4 regions of the Planococcus chinensis genome follow, and region 4 is predicted to be linked to each of the others. Evidence: riboswitches for the same ligand, from Rfam matches in the RefSeq annotation. Region 4 holds a riboswitch; each other region holds the start of a gene.

Region 1 (4,392 bases), on a different contig from region 4:
GTCCCCGGCAGACAGCAGCATGAAAGCCGAAGAGATAGCGGCCATGCCGGAAGCGAAAGCAAAACCGCGTGTGCCGTTTTCCAGTTTGGCAATGGTTTCTTCAAGTTTTTGCCGTGTCGGATTGCCGGAGCGGCTATAATCGAACGGACCGAATTCTTCGAAATCCGCTTGGTGGTATGTCGACGATAAGTAGATCGGGACATTCACCGCGCCTGTCTTCTCATCAGTGCCAGCAGCGTGGATCAATTGGGTTTCCAACCGGTTTGTCTTCATAGGCGTACGCCCTCCTTGTCGAATATTTTCAATGCTTCGGCGAGGTCTGCCGCCAGATCTTCCGCTTCTTCAATGCCCACTGAGAACCGCAGCAGCCGGTCGCAGATGCCGCGGCTTGTCCGCTCTTCATAAGGAATTTCAGCGTGGGTCTGGGTAGCCGGGTAGGTGATGAAACTCTCAACGCCGCCCAGGCTTTCGGCGAATGTGATCAATTCCAGGCTTTCGAGGAACGGGGCGACCCATTCCGCTTGGTTCAGCCGGAACGAAAGCATGCCGCCTTTCCCGGGGTACAGGACGTCCGATACGGCCGGATGGGATTGTAGGAATTCCGCCATTTCTTTGGCGTTCTTTTCGTGTTGTTTCATGCGGAGCGGCAATGTCTTCAACCCGCGAATCAATAGCCAAGAATCAAACGGCGACAGCACTGCGCCGGCCGAATTGTGCAGGATAGCCAAGCGCTCACATAGGGCATCGCCTTTCGCGGCCACCAGTCCGGCGAGTACATCGTTATGGCCGCCGATATATTTGGTGGCGCTATGCACGACAATGTCGGCGCCGAGTGAAATCGGCTGTTGGAGATAAGGCGTCAAGAAAGTGTTGTCGGCAATTAAAAGCAAGTTGTGTTTTTTGGCCAAAGCAGCATAGTGTTCCAAGTCGATTTCCTGCATCAAGGGATTGGTCGGCGTTTCGATGAAGAACGCACGGGTGTTTTCATTGATCAATGCTTCGGTCTTTTCAACATCGCTGAAATCTGAATAGTGGGTATGGATGCCGAAGACATCGGAATAATGGTTCAACAGGCGGTAAGTGCCGCCATAAATATCTTCAGGCACCACGAGTTCGTCGCCCGGGCGGAACTGGGACAGCACCAATTGGATGGCAGCCATGCCGGAACTGCAGGCAAACCCGGCATCTGCGCCTTCCAGCGCCGCAATGCCTTCTTCGAGAACCGTACGCGTCGGGTTTTTCGTGCGGGTATAGTCATAGCCGGTGGATTTTCCGAGGCCTTCATGCTCGTATGCCGTTGATAAGTAAATCGGAGCGCTGACTGCGCCGGTTTTTTCATCGCTGCGGGTGCCTAATTGTACCAATCGGGTTTCTAAACTTCTCTTTGCCATTTCGCTCATCCTTTCAAAATAAAAAACAGGGGCTTTCTTCAGAAAAAGAAGAAAGCCCCTGCCGAGGAACACGTTCTTCTCATCTTCTAGGCATGCGCCTATTGGAATTAGCACCGTGGCCATTTGCAGGCTGGTTGCTGAGACTTCACAGGGCCAAATCCCTCCGTCTCTCTAGATAAGAAATAAAATATGCAGTTGAATTTATATAATACAGATTACTTTAATGCAATTGGATGGAAAAGACAAGAGGAAAACCGAATTTTTATTAAAATTCACTCAATAAAGGCGTTCGCCGAATGCAGGAGGATTCCGTATAGGAGCAAGCGGGTATAGAATAAACCGGTGTCTTTGCCGGCGGATTTTCCAGATAAGAGCTGCGGCGCCAAAAAGGAAAAGCGCTCATTCTGTGTTCGTATGATATTGAAATCATCCGGTGCAAAGGACAACACTTTTAATTCGAAAATCGAAAGGTTATAATAGACACTAGAATTTAGCGAAAAGGGGCTTTTTGATGTATATTGTAACTTCCACTGTAACGGTGCCGGAAGAAAAAACGGACGATTTGATCGCCATTTATAAAAACCGCTCGCGGCGGGTCGACAAAGCGGAAGGCTTCCATTCGTTCCGGTTGATCCAGAATACCAAAAAGCCAAATGAGCTGACGGTGCACCTGGAATGGCATTCAAAAGAAGCCTATATGAAGTGGGTCAAGAGCAATGAGTTTAAGGAGATCCATGAACTTGAAAAGCATTATCCGGATCAGCAGCTTGCAGGCATCGTGCCGAAAGTGCGCCAATACGAGGTGGTGGCTGAATGAACACAGAAACCAAAGACCGCATTGCTTCGGCGACGGCAAATAGCATCTATGAAGCTTATCCCTCATTATGGGACCGGTTCGGGGAACGCGGATTCCATCGTACGGAGGAAGACAACCGGCATCACCTTGACCATTTGGAGACGGCGTATGACCTGCAAGACCCTAAAATCTTTCTCGATTACAGCGCTTGGCTTGAAGGCGTGCTGAACAGCCGCAATGTCGAGACCGGATTGATCATCGATAATTTTGAACGTCTGATGGATATACTGCCCGGAAAGGCAGAAAAGGCCGAAGGGGAATTCATGCTTTCATGCCTGAAGCAAGCGAATAAAATGTTGTCGGAAAGAAGACTTGAAGGAGGTTGAAGAATGATTCAACCGAAACAATTGGCGGAATTGTTCTTGGCAGGAAATGATGCGGAAGCCCTCGTGCAAGTCCGCAGATTTCTGGAGGAACATACGCAGCACGAACTGTTTGCGCGATTGCTGACACCGGCAATGTACCATGTCGGAGAATTATGGGAAAACAATGAAATCGGGGTAGCCGATGAACATTTGGCAACTGCCGTTTGTGATTTTGTCGTATCCGCCGTCGAAAACCGGAAACAGCAGGGGGATGGCACTGAGCGGAAAGTGATGGTCCTGGGGCCGGAAGGCGAAGACCATTATATTGGTTTGAAAATGGTATCGAGCCGATTCCGCGAGAACGGCTGGTCCGTGAAGTACCTGGGCCCGAATTTGCCGCTCGACCATGCTTTGGACGCTGCCAAACGCTGGAAGCCCGACGCTATAGCCCTATCAGCGGCGCTTGTCTACCGGTTGCCGGTGATCAAGACCTATATCAATGAATTTCTGGACCTGGACCCGAAACCGATTGTCTTTTTGGGAGGTCGGGCAGTTTCAAAAGCGAATCCGGAGGCACTCCGCAATGAAGGTGCGATCGTCCTGGAAGATCTTGAACAATTAGAGCGATGGCTGACGATGGGAGAGGAACCGCAAGATGGATACGGAATATCAGTTTGAAGGCTTGCCGCTCCCGGCTTTCAAATTAACAAAGGAATTGAAGGTGTTGGTTTCCTCGCAGGAAGCCGAAAAGCTTTTCGGGCCGGCGGCTTTGTTCAAGGACCTGATCGATGAAGGAAGCTTGAAGAAGGTCGAGAAATTGCTGAAGCCGGAAAACGGTTCAGTGCGTTTTGAAATGAATGCAGTTTCGGCAAGCGGCGGCCTGCTATTGGCTGATCTTTACGGCAAATGGCAAAGCGATGCAAGCTGGGCGGTTGTTGTTGTCCCTAAAGAAGATAATATCGAGCGCATATCGCAGCAATTGAGGCGCCTGCAGGAGCGGCTGCGCGAAACCGATTATGATCTGTTTCAGGAAAAGGAACTTTCCATGCAGTTGCTCCAGCGGGTCCGCATGCTTTCCGCCCCGAGCATCCGCCTGGACCTCGACCAGATGCTCATCCCGCTCTTTGGCGACTTGACGGCAGTGAAAGTGGAAGCGGTCGGCGACAATGTCCTGAAAAACATCCACGACTCGCATGTCGAAACGGCCATCATCGACTTTACCGCGGTGGACCAGATCGAAGAAGAAGGGCTTAAGCTCTGGAACGGCTTGATGCAATCGCTGAAGGTCATGGGCGTCGAGTGCATTGTGACCGGCATTAAACCGGCGCATGCGAAACGGCTGCATGGCCTGGAATCCACTACTGTCATGCGCTTCGCCTCGACACTCCTCGAAGTGCTCAATGAAAAAAGCGGAAGCCGGCTCTGAAAAGAGCCGGTTCAGCTTGTATACAAAAGAATACTTATTCCTCTTCAAGAAAGAAGAGTCATTTAGGCGAAGCTATCTCGGATCCTCCACTTCAGGCGGACGCTTTCCGCGGGCTCGCGCCGAACTAACTAAGAACCTGTGCTCCTGCGCAAGCTCGTCGCAAATGCTTGCCCTCGCGAGCTTCGGTCAAGCATTGACTGGCGTCCGAGTGGATTTCGGCACTTCGCTATCCCGCAGATAAAACCGGTGCTCCTGCATCGCTCCGCTGCTTCGTCGCAAACAAGTCGGCCGAACTGCCTTCGACCAACTTGCTCGCCGCCTTCCGTTACGGATCCCAAGCCAGCGGCTTAAGGCCAGTCATACAAAGCTGGATAAGCATCTCAATACTTTTTTAAATACAGGTGACGCTCCCGT
Region 2 (4,392 bases), on a different contig from region 4:
GGATTGCAGCAAGCAGGAAAAAAATAATGGCTTTTCTCTTCGATTCGATCATTGCGGCACTCTCCCGGTTTTTTCTTCTTCAAATCCTTTAAAAACTATCTTGGAAAAACAACACGGTCCATCCCTTTTTCTGGAAGCATTCTTCGCTTTGATACCAGCTTCCTTTAAACGTGAACAAACTTTTCCTTACTTTATATCCTTACCACTTTCTCCTGAAGTTTGTCAAAATACTCCAAATCGACAAATGTCGTTTTTTAGGTAAAAGGAACCCAGGGTATTTTTACCTAAATTGTTATCACTCTCCTTTTTCCATTTTTTCGAATCGCTTATGCAGATACTTAGTCCTATTATTCTGATACAAATGCATAGTTCCCCATTCTCATAAATGTAAACATATTCCTTTATAATTATTTTTAACTATTTTTTCTTTTTTATTATCTTGATTTTAAGATGATTTAACTAGAGATATATTCCTGCTTGAAAGTTCTTGAACCAATAAAAAAAGCCTATGCTATCGCACAGGCTGCAGATCAAGAATGTTATTCAATTTCTCCCGGATGTGGCCATCCCATTTTTCAAATTCAACCAGGAAACCGTCATGGCCGAACGCTGTTTCCACTAAAGCCCAGCTCGCTTCGGGCTGCTTTTGGACCCAATCGCTCATCCAGGGTCCGGGATACAATAAATCATGGGTGAACGATAACGCGTGTAGCGCCACTTCCAATTGGCTTTCCTCCACGTCATGGGTATTCATTGCCTTCAGCAATGTGACGTAGCTATTAGCATCAAAGCGCCCGGCCAGCTTCCTGCCCTGATAGGACAAATAAGATTCGACATCGAATCCGCTGCCGTTATGGCCGCGGCTGAACCGGTCATTGAAGAGCCCGCCGCTCCTGTATGTCACCATCCCCGCCATTCGAGCCGTTTCAAAGCCTTTAATGAGAGAAGAATCCGTATAATTCCCGTTTTTGAATTCCGCATCATTTACGATAGCATGGATGCCGATCCAGTTGAACGCGATGCCGTAATCGCTGTAGGCGGGCGTTACTGCCAACGGAAACACCGCTGAGACGAAACGGGGGTATAGCCTCCCCCATTCCAGCGCTTTCATGCCTCCGAGCGAACCGCCGATGACAGCCGCGAGCCGGTCGATGCCCAGCTTCTGCAAAGCCGCATGCTCTGCCCGGACCATGTCGCGGATGGTGATTTCCGGGAAATCCGCGCGGTAGGGCTCGCCTGTTTTCGGGTTGACGGACAATGGACCGGTCGATCCGTTGCATCCTCCGAGCACATTGAAGGTGATGACTTGAAATTTCTCCGTATCCACGGCTTTGCCCGGCCCGGCCAATCCTGCCCACCACCCCGGATTATCCGGAGTGCCGATCGAGAACTGGTCGCCTGTCAAAGCGTGGCACAGGAGAACGACCGGAGCTCCTTCCTTGCCGCAGCGTTCATATGCGAGTTCGACACCTTCCAAGATTTCCGCCGACTCCAGCGCCAGCGTACCGATGGATACGTAAGCCATCTCTTTCACCTCCTATGCGTTTTCCAGTACAGCCGCTTTGATGGCCTGTTCGAGGTCGGCGATCAGGTCTTCCGGATTCTCCAGGCCGATCGACAAGCGGATCAATTCTTCCGTCACCCCTGAAGCTTCCAGTTCTTGAGCCGTCAATTGCTGGTGGGTCGTCGAAGCCGGGTGGATAATCAGCGATTTCGCATCACCGACATTCGCCACGTGGGACCATAAAGCGACACTGTCAATCACTTTCCGGCCTGCTTCACGGCCACCCTTCACGCCGAAATTGACAATCGAACCATAGCCGTCCTTCAAATATTTTTGGGCCAATTGGTGCGACGGGTGATCTTCAAAGCCGATATAGTTGACCCACTCCACTTGCGGATGATCCTTCAGGTATTGGGCGATGATGCGGGCATTGCTGTTGTGGCGCGGAATCCGCAGATGCAGCGTCTCGAGCCCCTGCAAAAAGGCATGTGCACTTTCCGCGCTGAGCGATGGTCCGAAATCACGCAGCAGCTGGACGCGGAGTTTGGTCGCAAATGCCGCTCCTGCCGCATCGATTCCATAGCGGATGCCGTGATAGCTTTCATCCGGTTCCGTGTAGTTGGGGAATCGCGGATTGTCGTAGTCGAATTTACCGCTGTCGACGACCACGCCGCCGATGGTCGTCCCGTGCCCGCCAATCCATTTCGTTGCCGAATGAATAACGACGTCCGCCCCGAACTCGATCGGGTTGCTGCCGTATGGCGAAGCGAATGTATTGTCGATCAATAATGGCAAGCCGTTTTCATGGGCAATCTCCGCCACTTTTTCAACATCAAAGACGTTCAGGCTAGGATTGCCGATGATCTCCCCGAAAATCGCTTTTGTCTTGTCTGTGATGGCGCCCCGGAAGTTTTCCGGATCCGTGCCGTCGACGAATTTCACCGTGATGCCGTATCTCGGCAAGGTATTGGCGAACAAGCTGACTGTGCCTCCGTACAAATTGCTGTCTGCCACGATTTCGTCGCCGGCTTCCGCCAAGTTCAATATGGAGAATGCGATGGCCGCCATGCCGGAAGACAGGGCGACAGCTGCCGACCCGCCTTCAAGAAGAGCCACACGCTGTTCAAATACATCCACCGTAGGGTTCATGATGCGCGAATAGATATTTCCTGCTTCTTTCAAGCCGAACAAGTTCTGGGCATGTTCCGTATTCTTAAACACATAGGAAGTCGTTTTATGGATGGCGACCCCTCTCGCTCCGGTCACTGGGTCCGGCTGCTGTCCGCCGTGCAATAAAAGCGTTTCTGGTTTAAAATTTGTCATTTCTATTCCTCCTAAGGTTTTTTTGATGGAAACCGCGGGTTGAGGAGGGAACAGAAAAAGCCCTCTTCGGTTAAGAAGAGGGCCGTCACATACGGGTATGCCTCCTCTCATCTGCCAGATCCCGTCTTTCCGGATCTGTAGGATTTAGCACCTTTCCAAGCTGAGCTGCTTGTCGGTTGCCGGGCATCACAGGGCCTATTCCCTCCGCCTCTCTTGATAAGAGTATTCAGATTTAGTTTTCCATCATGTCCTGAAGTATATAAAATGGATGTGGGATTTGTCAAGCGGATAATTCTAAAAATTTTGAAACCTGCGCTTCTTTCAAACGTTAAATCTATAAGAGAAGGAGTGGAAAAGATGTTTTCATGGATAGTTATTGCTCTCATCATAGGTTATATTGTCGGCTGCATGCATGGTTCACTGGTCGCGCAGCTGTTGACAGGCGTCAACATCAAAAAAGAAGGCGTCAAAAATTCAGGCGCTTCAAATGCAGCCATCGTGCTCGGCTGGAAATACGGAGCGCTGGTCGCTTTCCTGGATATTCTCAAAGGCGCAGCTGCCGTGTGGGTGTTCCGCTGGGCGCTGCATGCTTCTTCACTTTCAGAAGAAACCGTCTGGGCCCTGCTGTTCGTCGTCGGTGCCGGCGTCGTCGTCGGACACAACTTCCCTTTCTATATGAGGTTCAACGGCGGAAAAGGAACAGCGGCCGTCATCGGCGTCATGCTGGCGCTCGACTGGAAGCTTGGCTTGGCCGGCCTGCTGCTTCTTGTCGGAGCAGCACTCGCCACCAATTACCTGGTCGCGGGCGTCTTGGTCCTGTATGCCACGTTCTTCGCCATTGCCTGGTGGCCCGCTGAAGGCGGACTTCCTTTGTTCATTGCTGCTGCGCTGTTCGCGATGGCTGTATTCAAGCACACGGAAAACATTTCCCGCATCGCAAACGGCACTGAAAACAAGGTTTCTTCCGTATTCCGGAAAAAGGCTGAAGGATCTTCCTGAAATTTTTTTAAAAGAAAAGGTTGACTTTTTCAACAATCCCCCATAAAGTAGTCCTTACAAATCAAATACGTACATCACTTTCTTATCCAGAGAAACCGAGGGACAGGCCCTATGACGTTTCGGCAGCGGATTCGCATCATGCGAAAACTGTGCTAACTCCTGCAAACGCATTTTTGCGTTTGGAAGATGAGAATGAGATGGTTTCATGCCGAAGCCTTCTTTTTTCTTGTGGATAAGAAAAAAGGGGGCTTTTTTCGTTCACTTTCGGATAAAAAGCCCTCTGCGAAAAGATTTGCATTACTGGAACAGCTTGAGGAGGCTTACACTATGATTCAATTCGAGGAGGTAACAAAAACCTACCAGTCCGGCAAACAGTCGATCCACGCGCTGAACGGCATCGACCTGACTGTTGAAACTGGTGAAATATACGGCGTCATCGGCTTCAGCGGCGCCGGCAAAAGCTCGCTGATCCGGACAGTCAACCTGCTGGAGCGACCAAGCAGCGGCCGCGTGCTGATTGACGGAAAAGACATCTCCACCTTGTCCGCAAAAGACATTCGCCAGAC
Region 3 (4,392 bases), on a different contig from region 4:
GCGGTAGCGGTCAGGCATATCTTCAAGCACAAGTGCATCCAGCAGATCCATATCAGCGGCAAGTGCAAAGTTGCCCGGAACCGCTGACAAATCGGAGCTTTCCACTGCCCGCGGCAAGCCGCCCGCTTCGATTGGCTGGAACACCAGGTTTTTCGTATTCGTCTGGATGTCCTTCTCGGATACGGTCAGTTCTTCAGCTGCCGGATCCAGTGTGATCAAGCCGTTGTCTTGCAAGACCAGGAACGTACGGGCTGCATTCACCGGATCATTCGGGATCGCAATGGTCGCCCCGTCTTTGATGTCTTCAAGCGAACCGAACACATTCGAGTAGATGCCCATCGGTGCAGTTGGCACCGTAATCAGCCCCGTCAAGTCCATGCCGTTTTCCTTTGAGAAGTTTTCAAGATAAACGGAATGCTGGAACAAGTTGGCATCGAGGTCGCCGTTATCCAAAGCATTGTTCGGCTGGATGTAATCGCTGAATTCAACGATTTCCACTTTATAGCCTTTTTCTTCAAGCGCCGGTTTGAACGCTTCGTTTAGCATATCGCTGTATGGCCCGGCAGTGCCGCCCAGTTTGATGGATTTGGAATCGGCGCTGGATTCTTCCCCGCTGCAAGCAGCAAGCAGTGTGAGCAGTACGAATAGTGCAGCTAGTAAGGCAATCTTTTTCATATAAGTTTCTCTCCCTTTTCTATCGTTTGTCTATTGCTTTTGACGTCCAATCCCCGAGTTGCTGAAGGATTTGGACGAGAACAATCAAAATGACGACCGTGACGATCATGATCGTGTTGTCGTAGCGGTAATAGCCGAAGCGGATTGCCAAATCGCCGATGCCGCCTCCTCCGACGACGCCTGCCATGGCTGAATAAGCGACCAGCGAGATGATCGTAATGGTGACGCCCTGGACAAGGCCTGTCTTCGCTTCCGGCAGCAGCACATCCTTGATGATCATCCACGGCGTGGCGCCGACCGCGACAGCCGCTTCGATGACGCCTTTATCGATTTCCCGCAAAGAGGTCTCGACGATGCGGGCAAAAAATGGAATTGCGGCAACCGATAGCGAGACGCTGGCTGCAGCAGGGCCGATTGTAGAGTCTACCAGCAGCTTTGTCAGCGGAATCAGCGCGACCAGCAGGATGATGAATGGGATGGAACGCACCATATTGACAATGAACCCCAAGACCGATTTGACGAACCGGTTCTCGAGAAACAGGCCGCGGTCGGTAACAAAAAGAACGATGCCGAGCGGCAAGCCGATGATGATGGCGATTGCCAAGGAGATGCCGATCATATACAAAGTTTCGCCGAACGCTTTTGAAATGTCCGGCCATAATTCCATCATATGCTGAAAATCAAAGCCCATTTCCAATCACCTCCACAGTTGCGCCCCGGCCTTCCATATAAGTGATGGCCCGGCTGATATTTTCCGGTCTGCCCTGGATTTCCATCAGGAACAGGCCAAGCGGTTTTTCCTGGATATATTCGATGGATCCATGAAGAAAGTTGCCTTTGACATCGAAATGCTGAACTGTGTCCGTAATGACGCCTTCGCCGGCGACTGCGCCTTTGAACTGTACTTTGATGACGCTCCCGGTGCAGGCCGCTAGTATCGGGGCCGGTACATCAAAAGACACGACCGATGAGATGAATTCCTTCGTCAATGCCGTCTGGGGCGAGGAAAACAGGTCGTAAACTTCACCTTCTTCAATCACCCTTCCGCCTTGCATCACAGCCATCCGGTCGCAGATTTCTTTGACAACATTCATCTCGTGCGTAATCAGAACGATCGTGATGTTCAATTCCCGGTTGATTTTCTTCAACAGCCGCAGGATGGACAATGTCGTATTCGGATCAAGCGCCGATGTCGCTTCGTCGCATAGGAGCACTGAAGGATTGTTGGCAAGTGCCCGGGCAATGCCGACGCGCTGCTTTTGCCCGCCGCTTAGCTGCGAAGGGTAGACATCCTTCTTGTCGGATAGGCCCACCATCTCAAGCAGTTCATCAACCCGTTCGGCCGCTTGCGCTTTCGGCAGTTTTGCCGCCTTCAAGGCAAAAGCGATGTTTTCAGTGACCGTCTTCTGGCTGATCAAATAGAAATGCTGGAAGATCATGCCGATTTTCAAACGCGACTGCCGCAGTCCTTCGCCTTTCAATTGGGTAAGGTCCACGCCGTCGATTTTGATTTCGCCGCTTGTTGGGCGCTCGAGCAGGTTCATGCAGCGGAGCAAAGAGCTCTTCCCCGCTCCCGAGTAGCCGACAATACCGAATACTTCGCCTGCCTCCACCGTTAGGGAGACATTGTCCACACCCGTGACGGTGCCTTTTTTCGTCTGGTACTCTTTCGAAAGATTCGTGATGCTGATCATGGCGGTGCTCCCTCCTTTTTAGGCCAATAAAAAACGCCTCTTCCATTAAGAAAGAGGCACCGAATTGGATTAGGCTTATCTCTCAGAATAGATTCATTCTGCAGGAATTAGCACCTTCCCAGATCGCTCTGGAGGTTGCTGGACGTCATAGGGCCTGTCCCTCGGTCTCTCTTGATAATGTTCCATATGTAATTGTTTTTAGCTTGTACCCAATAGTAAAGAACATTCAGCCCGCTGTCAAAGCTTTTTTAAAATTTTTATTTTTTATTCAACCGAAATTCAATTCCTCGTCCACTCTGCCAATGACCATATACGCCGATGTCCCGTTGAAATAATAGGCCGGCTGATTTCCGGCATCGGCCCGGCAAATCGCTGATGGAATTTCAATTTCCCGCAATGCCTGCATCATTCCCTCAACGGCTTTGGTGAATGTCGGACCCGTCACGCCTGTCATCACATGCGTATCCAAAAAATACGCTTTGGCATCAAGTGGCTTCATTGGTTTTTCCGCACAGCTATGCAGCAATAAATGCTTGAGCAGGAACGCATGGGCAGCTGGCAATTTTTCGCGGATGCCATTATAGATCAATTCCGGGCCGTCCGTGTTGAAAAAAAGGATAATGGTGTCTTTCGGATCCTTTTCAATAGCTGCAACAACCTGCGCATGCCCGCATTGAACATGTTCATCCGCCGAAAGGATACGGTAAGCGGAATTCCGGAGTTCATCCGTGCAGCGGCAGAGTTCTGTGAACATTTCCGAAAAGTCTGCGCTATCAAGTGCAGTTGAAGAAACGGAACTTGCCGCAAACGCCCGGCTGCCGATATGCAACGAGCTGCTCGACATGTGCTGCAATGCACGCTTGACCTGATCGGCATTCAGTTGATAGGCGTTCTCCGGGTAACGGGATTGGTTATCCAGCGCTTGCTGCAGCTGGCAAAGAGCTTCGGCGTGCATATGCTGCTGGTGGAACAGCCCGCCCAGGCGGTATGCCGCTAGCGGATTCACCGGGTCGTATTGCAGCACTTTTTTCATAGCCTGTTCGGCTGCATAGCGCTTATTGGCATCGTTGGATGCCGCCTGGCCGCAGTAGCACAGCAGATAATTGATCAGTTTCTGCTGGATGTATGTATAGTAATGGGCATAATCCGCATCTTCCGCCGCTAATAGCTTAAGATGGTTGTGCATTGCATCATAAAGTTCAATCTTGGAATAATCCAAATCCCCTTGGGTATTTTCAGCTTGAAAGTGAATCTCCTGCTCCAATTCTTCTAGTTCATCCAAACTTATGTCATGATATCGCATGTTCTTCCCCCTAAATAAAAAAAGACCGCTGTATAACTTTGCTAAATGTTATGGTGGGATAATATAATTGCGGTACAAATACTATTATTAAGATATATTTTACATTTCTAACAAAGTTATATCATTTTCATGATACCAATCCTTAATTCGATACACAATATGCGTTTTATTAATTTTTTGTAAAAGGAATTTATTTTTTGAATTTCAGTTTCTTGTCGACCTTCATTGAATTGTCTAAGGACCGTTCTACTGGCAAAACAAGGCATGCGTGCTTGTTCAAATAAAATCTATAAAACCGGCAGAGGTTTGGACACAATGCCATAAACTGCCGGTTTCTATGCTTTAGGACATTTAATTATGCGATTTGATTTAAAGAATATATATAACCGCTAGTCTGCAGCAATGAAAAAATCATTTCATCCGACTTCCGCTTCTCCTTGCCGTACATTTTGTGTAATTAAAAATGAAGAACAAAATGTTTAGATGAATTGGTTTGTAGAATCCAATGCTTTGTTTTGCCAGATACATTTCTTTAACGGAAAACGAAGGCGTCAGTTTTAAACAGAATGATTCATGAAATGCTTAGGATTTCGCAGATTCCACTTTTCAAGCAATAACTCCACATGCCCGTCGGCCGTAAAGAAAACATCAAGATCCGTTGCGAGCGCAAAAAAACGGGCCGTGAACACTTCCTCCCCTCCATTGACAAAAACTTCAATG
Region 4 (4,392 bases):
GTGATTTCTTTGATGCCCGGGTTGCTTTCAAGGAATTTTTGGTACGCCACTTGGCGGCGTTCCATCGGCGCAAAGCCGGCTACCCAGATTTTTACGATGTTCGCTTCGCCGCCGTTGTCATCCGCCAATTTCTGCAAGGTCATTTCCGCCATCTGCTGGTCGCCTTGTTCAAGCGATACCACACCCGGCACCTCTACGCCGGCGTCAAACGCGACGACCGGAATGCCTTTTTCCACCGCTTTTTCGACGCCTTGGTTCAGCGCTTCTTTTGTGCCATGGTCGATCATGATGCCGTCAAACCCCTGGTTGACCGCTGCATCCAGGTTCGATGCCATTTTCGCCAGGTCGCCGTCAGACGTGAAGACAGTCACGCTGCCGCCGAATTTTTGGGCCTGCTCTTTGACGCCTTCAATGTACTGGGCCGAAAACGTCCCGAGGTTCTGCTGCATGACGAGCGCGACTTTCTTTCCGGCAAGCGGGTTGTCCGAAGCTTCCGCTTTCGTCGCGTCGGTCGTTGCTTCTTCGCTGACTTCACCTTTTGGCTGGCAGGCCGCCAAAAACGCGCTGATGATCAAAAGAAATGCTAGCAATAAAAACGATTGTCTTTTCATGAATGGGCTCCTTTTCCTGTATAAGCGCCTAGGGCGGCAGGGATATTTTTCTCATATTCCGGTTTGATGATGCCTTTTTCCGTGATGATGGCTGTGATGAGCCGGGCCGGCGCGACGTCAAAGGCCGGGTTGAACACTTTTGTTCCGAGCGGCGCCACCGGCTCTCCCGCAAAATGGGTGATTTCTTCCGGTTTCCGTTCTTCAATCGGAATTTCTGCACCGGAACCGATCGACACGTCGAATGTCGAAGACGGGGCGGCTACATAAAACGGGATGTTATAGGCATTTGCGAGGATCGCCAAGTTCAGTGTGCCGATTTTATTGGCCGTGTCGCCGTTCGCCGCAATGCGGTCCGCACCGACGATGATCGCCTCGACTTCTTTCGCCTCGATGGTGTGGGCTGCCATGCTGTCGGTGATCAACGTGACGTTGACGCCCGATTGCTGCAGCTCCCAGACAGTCAGCCGGGATCCTTGGAAGACCGGCCGCGTCTCGCAGGCGTAGACTTCAAATTCCCGGCCGATTTCCGCTCCGAGATGGAACGGCGCCAACGCCGTGCCGTATTTGGCCGTCGCGATGGAACCGGCGTTGCAGATGGTCATGACGCGTTTTTTGCCCTCGAGCAGCTCGAGTCCGTATGCGCCGATCTGGCGGCAGGAAGCTTCGTCTTCCTCGTGGATCCGGACCGCTTCTTCTGCCAGCAATTGTTTTGCCGCATCCACCGATCCGGCGTTCCGGACCACCGATGCGAGCCGCTGGAGCGCCCAGACGAGGTTGACTGCCGTTGGGCGCGAACTTCCAAGGTATTCGGCGTCTTTTTGGACGAGGTGGAAAAACGTCTCCAAGTCTTCCGTTTCGTGGCGGACGGCGGAAAGCGCCAGCCCGTAGGCAGCGGCGATGCCGATTGCCGGAGCGCCGCGCACTTTCAATGTGAAAATGGCGTCAAAGACATCTTCGAGCGTCTCGAGTGTGACATATTCAATTTCATGCGGCAGTTTCTGCTGATCGAGAATGACCAGTTGGCCTTCGGACCAGGAAATCGACAACGGGATGCTCATCGCGCTTCCCCCTCTGCCAAACGGACAACTGCCCCTATATCTTTGATGGTGCGGCGGTTGAGGATCAAGGTTTCACCGAGCTCCAGCGCCTGTTTTTTCAATTCGATGCGCCGTGCTTCCTCTTCAATGCCGTCGAGGTCCTTGACGTGCGCCAAGCCGATGGTGCGGCGAATCAATTCGCAGCCGGCAAAGCCGAGCGCATCGCTGAACACTTTTTCAAGGATCGCTTCGCGGTAGCCGGGTGTATTTTTGAACGCCTCCACGCCTTCTGCTTCCCATAAAGCGCTGAAAGTCCCTTCAAACGTTTCCCATGTCTTTGCGATATGGTCTGTGATCACTTTGCGCCCTTCGCCGGTGCGCGTGATCCCTTGAGCGATCAGATTTGCAAGGAACAGGCCTACGTCAAAACCGATCGGCCCGTAAAACGCGAATTCCGGATCGATGACTTTCGTCTCTTCCGCACTGGCGAAGATGCTGCCCGTATGGAGGTCGCCATGCAGCAATGCTTCCGCTTCCGTCAAAAAGCTGTACTTCAATTTGGCGGCCTCCAGCTGAAGCGGCGCGTTGTTCCAGATCGCCTCCACTGCCAGGCGCAGCTGAGGCTCAAAATCGTTCGTCTCGCGGTCAAAGAACGGATCAGTGAAAATCAGGTCTTCCGTGATTTTGCAGAGCTCCGGATTTGAAAATTCCGCAGCAAGCCGCTTTTTCTCAAACGGATGGAGCGCAAAATCCGATGTATGGAATAGCGTGCGCGCCAGGTATTCCCCGATATCCGATGAAAGCTTCGGATAGCTTTCGCCTGCAATGAGGCCTTCGCGGGCAATCTTCAGATGCGACAGGTCTTCCATGACCGTCACCGCCAAATCCGTATCAGTGGCATACACTTCCGGCACAAGGCCTGGAGCGAATTCGCCGTGCTTCAGGAGCGCTGCGGCTTCCGTTTCTGCACGCTTCAATGTCAGCGGCCAGCTTTCGCCGACGACTTTCGCATACGGCAACGCCTGCTTGATGATGACGCCTTTGCCGCTGGCCGAATCGGTGATCCGGAACACGTAATTCAAGTTGCCGTCGCCGATTTCACGGCTCGAAAGTTCTGCCCCTTCCGGGAACGGATAGACGCTTTTCGCCAGGGCGATTGCGGTTTCTTCGGTTAATGCTGCATATTGGTTTGTTGCTATTGTCATAGGTCATCTACCTTTCAGCTGTTGTGGTTGGGTTTGAGAAGCTGTTTTTGGGCAATAAAAAAGCCCCTTTCCAAAGAAAGAGGCGTAGAATAAGAGATTCCGCACCTCTTATCTTTCAGAAACCGCGGTTTCTGATGGAATTAGCACCGTGCCTTGCGGGATGTTCATCCCGGCGCAAAAGCGCCCCTTCTCACGAAGGTATTACGGTCGGTTGCTGGGCGTCATAGGGCCAATATCCCTCTGCCTGCTCTTGATAAGAGTGTTTGTTGTAAAACTGTATGCTGTTTGAAATGAATCCTATCATGGTTCAGAATTGAGTGTCAATAATTTTTTTTGCAAAAAAATTTTCACGGATAACGATTGACAGATAGTTTTCGGCATGGAATAATCAAAATTAATTTACTCTTTCAAAAACCAATTGAATACTTTCTTATTCAGAGCAGGTGGAGGGACAAGCCCTATGATACCCGGCAACCGGTCCAGTGGACACGGTGCTAATTCTTGCAGCGCGATTTCGCAGCTGAGAAATAAGAAGTTGTTAACGCCCTTAACCTCTTCTTGTTTGAAGAGGTTTTTTTATTTTGTATCTTGAAGAAATCGCTTCATGCGGACGCTTTCCGCTCATTCTTCTTCAGAATCATGATACCTAATCTTTACTAAAAATGGAGTGTGCATATAGTGAGCATATTGACGGCAACGTACCAGCTTTACGGCAAACCCGGTTCATTTGAAAAAAAGGCGGAAGGCATCGCCCTCGGCCTGACAATTGGCTCGTGGACGGACCTGCCTTTGCTGGAACAGGAACAATTAAAGCACCATAAAGGCCAAGTCGTATCGGTGGAGGAATTCGGGGATGCTCCGCATCCGCTGAAGCCCGACACCATAAAAGCCGAAGTGAAGATCGCTTATCCGAGCGCCAACTTCTCAGCGGACCTGCCGGCGATCCTGACGACAGTATTCGGCAAATTGTCGCTCGACGGCGAAGTGAAGCTCCTGGACCTCGATTTCAGCGAAGAGCTGCTGAGCCATTTTCCGGGTCCGCGCTTTGGCATCGACGGTCTCCGCAGCAAGCTGGGCGTCATGGACCGGCCGCTCGTCATGAGCATATTCAAAGGTGTCATCGGCCGCGACCTGGATTTCATGGCCGCACAGCTCCGCGAACAGGCGCTTGGCGGCGTGGATTTGGTGAAAGACGACGAAATCCTCTTCGACAATCCGCTGACGCCGTTCGATCAGCGCATCACCACCGGCAAGAGCGCGCTCGAAGCCGTCTTTGAAGAAACCGGCCACCGCACGCTTTACGCGGTGAACTTATCGGGCCGCACTTCTGGCTTGCGTGACAAAGCGAAAAAAGCGCGCGAACTCGGCGCGGACGCCCTTTTGTTCAATGTCCATGCGTACGGACTTGATGTGCTGCAGGAACTGGCGGAAGATGAAGAAATCAGCTTGCCGCTCATGGCGCATCCGGCATTCAGTGGCGCTTTTACGTCTTCCCCGTTCTACGGGCTGTCGACGGCGCTTGCGCTCGGGAAGCTGACG

The links. Region 4 has a riboswitch for S-adenosylmethionine ahead of mtnK (S-methyl-5-thioribose kinase). Riboswitches for the same ligand answer to the same signal wherever they lie in the genome.
Region 1: another riboswitch for S-adenosylmethionine. It lies ahead of ACFSDB_RS04435 (methionine biosynthesis PLP-dependent protein); the one in region 4 lies ahead of mtnK (S-methyl-5-thioribose kinase).
Region 2: another riboswitch for S-adenosylmethionine. It lies ahead of ACFSDB_RS11830 (O-acetylhomoserine aminocarboxypropyltransferase/cysteine synthase family protein); the one in region 4 lies ahead of mtnK (S-methyl-5-thioribose kinase).
Region 3: another riboswitch for S-adenosylmethionine. It lies ahead of ACFSDB_RS07375 (methionine ABC transporter ATP-binding protein); the one in region 4 lies ahead of mtnK (S-methyl-5-thioribose kinase).

Annotation. Positions count from the first base shown of each region.
Region 1 covers NZ_JBHUFW010000004.1:427,178-431,569, forward strand. The annotation lists gene metC (cystathionine beta-lyase) at 1-273, opposite strand, end outside; gene ACFSDB_RS04435 (methionine biosynthesis PLP-dependent protein) at 270-1,391, opposite strand; SAM riboswitch class I at 1,468-1,573, opposite strand; gene ACFSDB_RS04440 (antibiotic biosynthesis monooxygenase family protein) at 1,903-2,208, shown strand; gene ACFSDB_RS04445 (hypothetical protein) at 2,205-2,573, shown strand; gene ACFSDB_RS04450 (cobalamin B12-binding domain-containing protein) at 2,577-3,230, shown strand; gene ACFSDB_RS04455 (STAS domain-containing protein) at 3,208-3,978, shown strand.
Region 2 covers NZ_JBHUFW010000009.1:12,547-16,938, reverse strand. The annotation lists gene cpaB (Flp pilus assembly protein CpaB) at 1-52, opposite strand, end outside; gene metX (homoserine O-acetyltransferase MetX) at 512-1,525, opposite strand; gene ACFSDB_RS11830 (O-acetylhomoserine aminocarboxypropyltransferase/cysteine synthase family protein) at 1,538-2,827, opposite strand; SAM riboswitch class I at 2,932-3,050, opposite strand; gene ACFSDB_RS11825 (glycerol-3-phosphate acyltransferase) at 3,185-3,826, shown strand; SAM riboswitch class I at 3,906-4,019, shown strand; gene ACFSDB_RS11820 (methionine ABC transporter ATP-binding protein) at 4,154-4,392, shown strand, end outside.
Region 3 covers NZ_JBHUFW010000004.1:1,014,856-1,019,247, reverse strand. The annotation lists gene ACFSDB_RS07385 (MetQ/NlpA family ABC transporter substrate-binding protein) at 1-675, opposite strand, end outside; gene ACFSDB_RS07380 (methionine ABC transporter permease) at 695-1,366, opposite strand; gene ACFSDB_RS07375 (methionine ABC transporter ATP-binding protein) at 1,356-2,369, opposite strand; SAM riboswitch class I at 2,442-2,550, opposite strand; gene ACFSDB_RS07370 (tol-pal system YbgF family protein) at 2,638-3,672, opposite strand; gene ACFSDB_RS07365 (glycoside hydrolase family 32 protein) at 4,230-4,392, opposite strand, start outside.
Region 4 covers NZ_JBHUFW010000008.1:153,737-158,128, reverse strand. The annotation lists gene ACFSDB_RS11725 (sugar ABC transporter substrate-binding protein) at 1-611, opposite strand, end outside; gene mtnA (S-methyl-5-thioribose-1-phosphate isomerase) at 608-1,669, opposite strand; gene mtnK (S-methyl-5-thioribose kinase) at 1,666-2,853, opposite strand; SAM riboswitch class I at 2,959-3,113, opposite strand; SAM riboswitch class I at 3,281-3,387, shown strand; gene mtnW (2,3-diketo-5-methylthiopentyl-1-phosphate enolase) at 3,532-4,392, shown strand, end outside.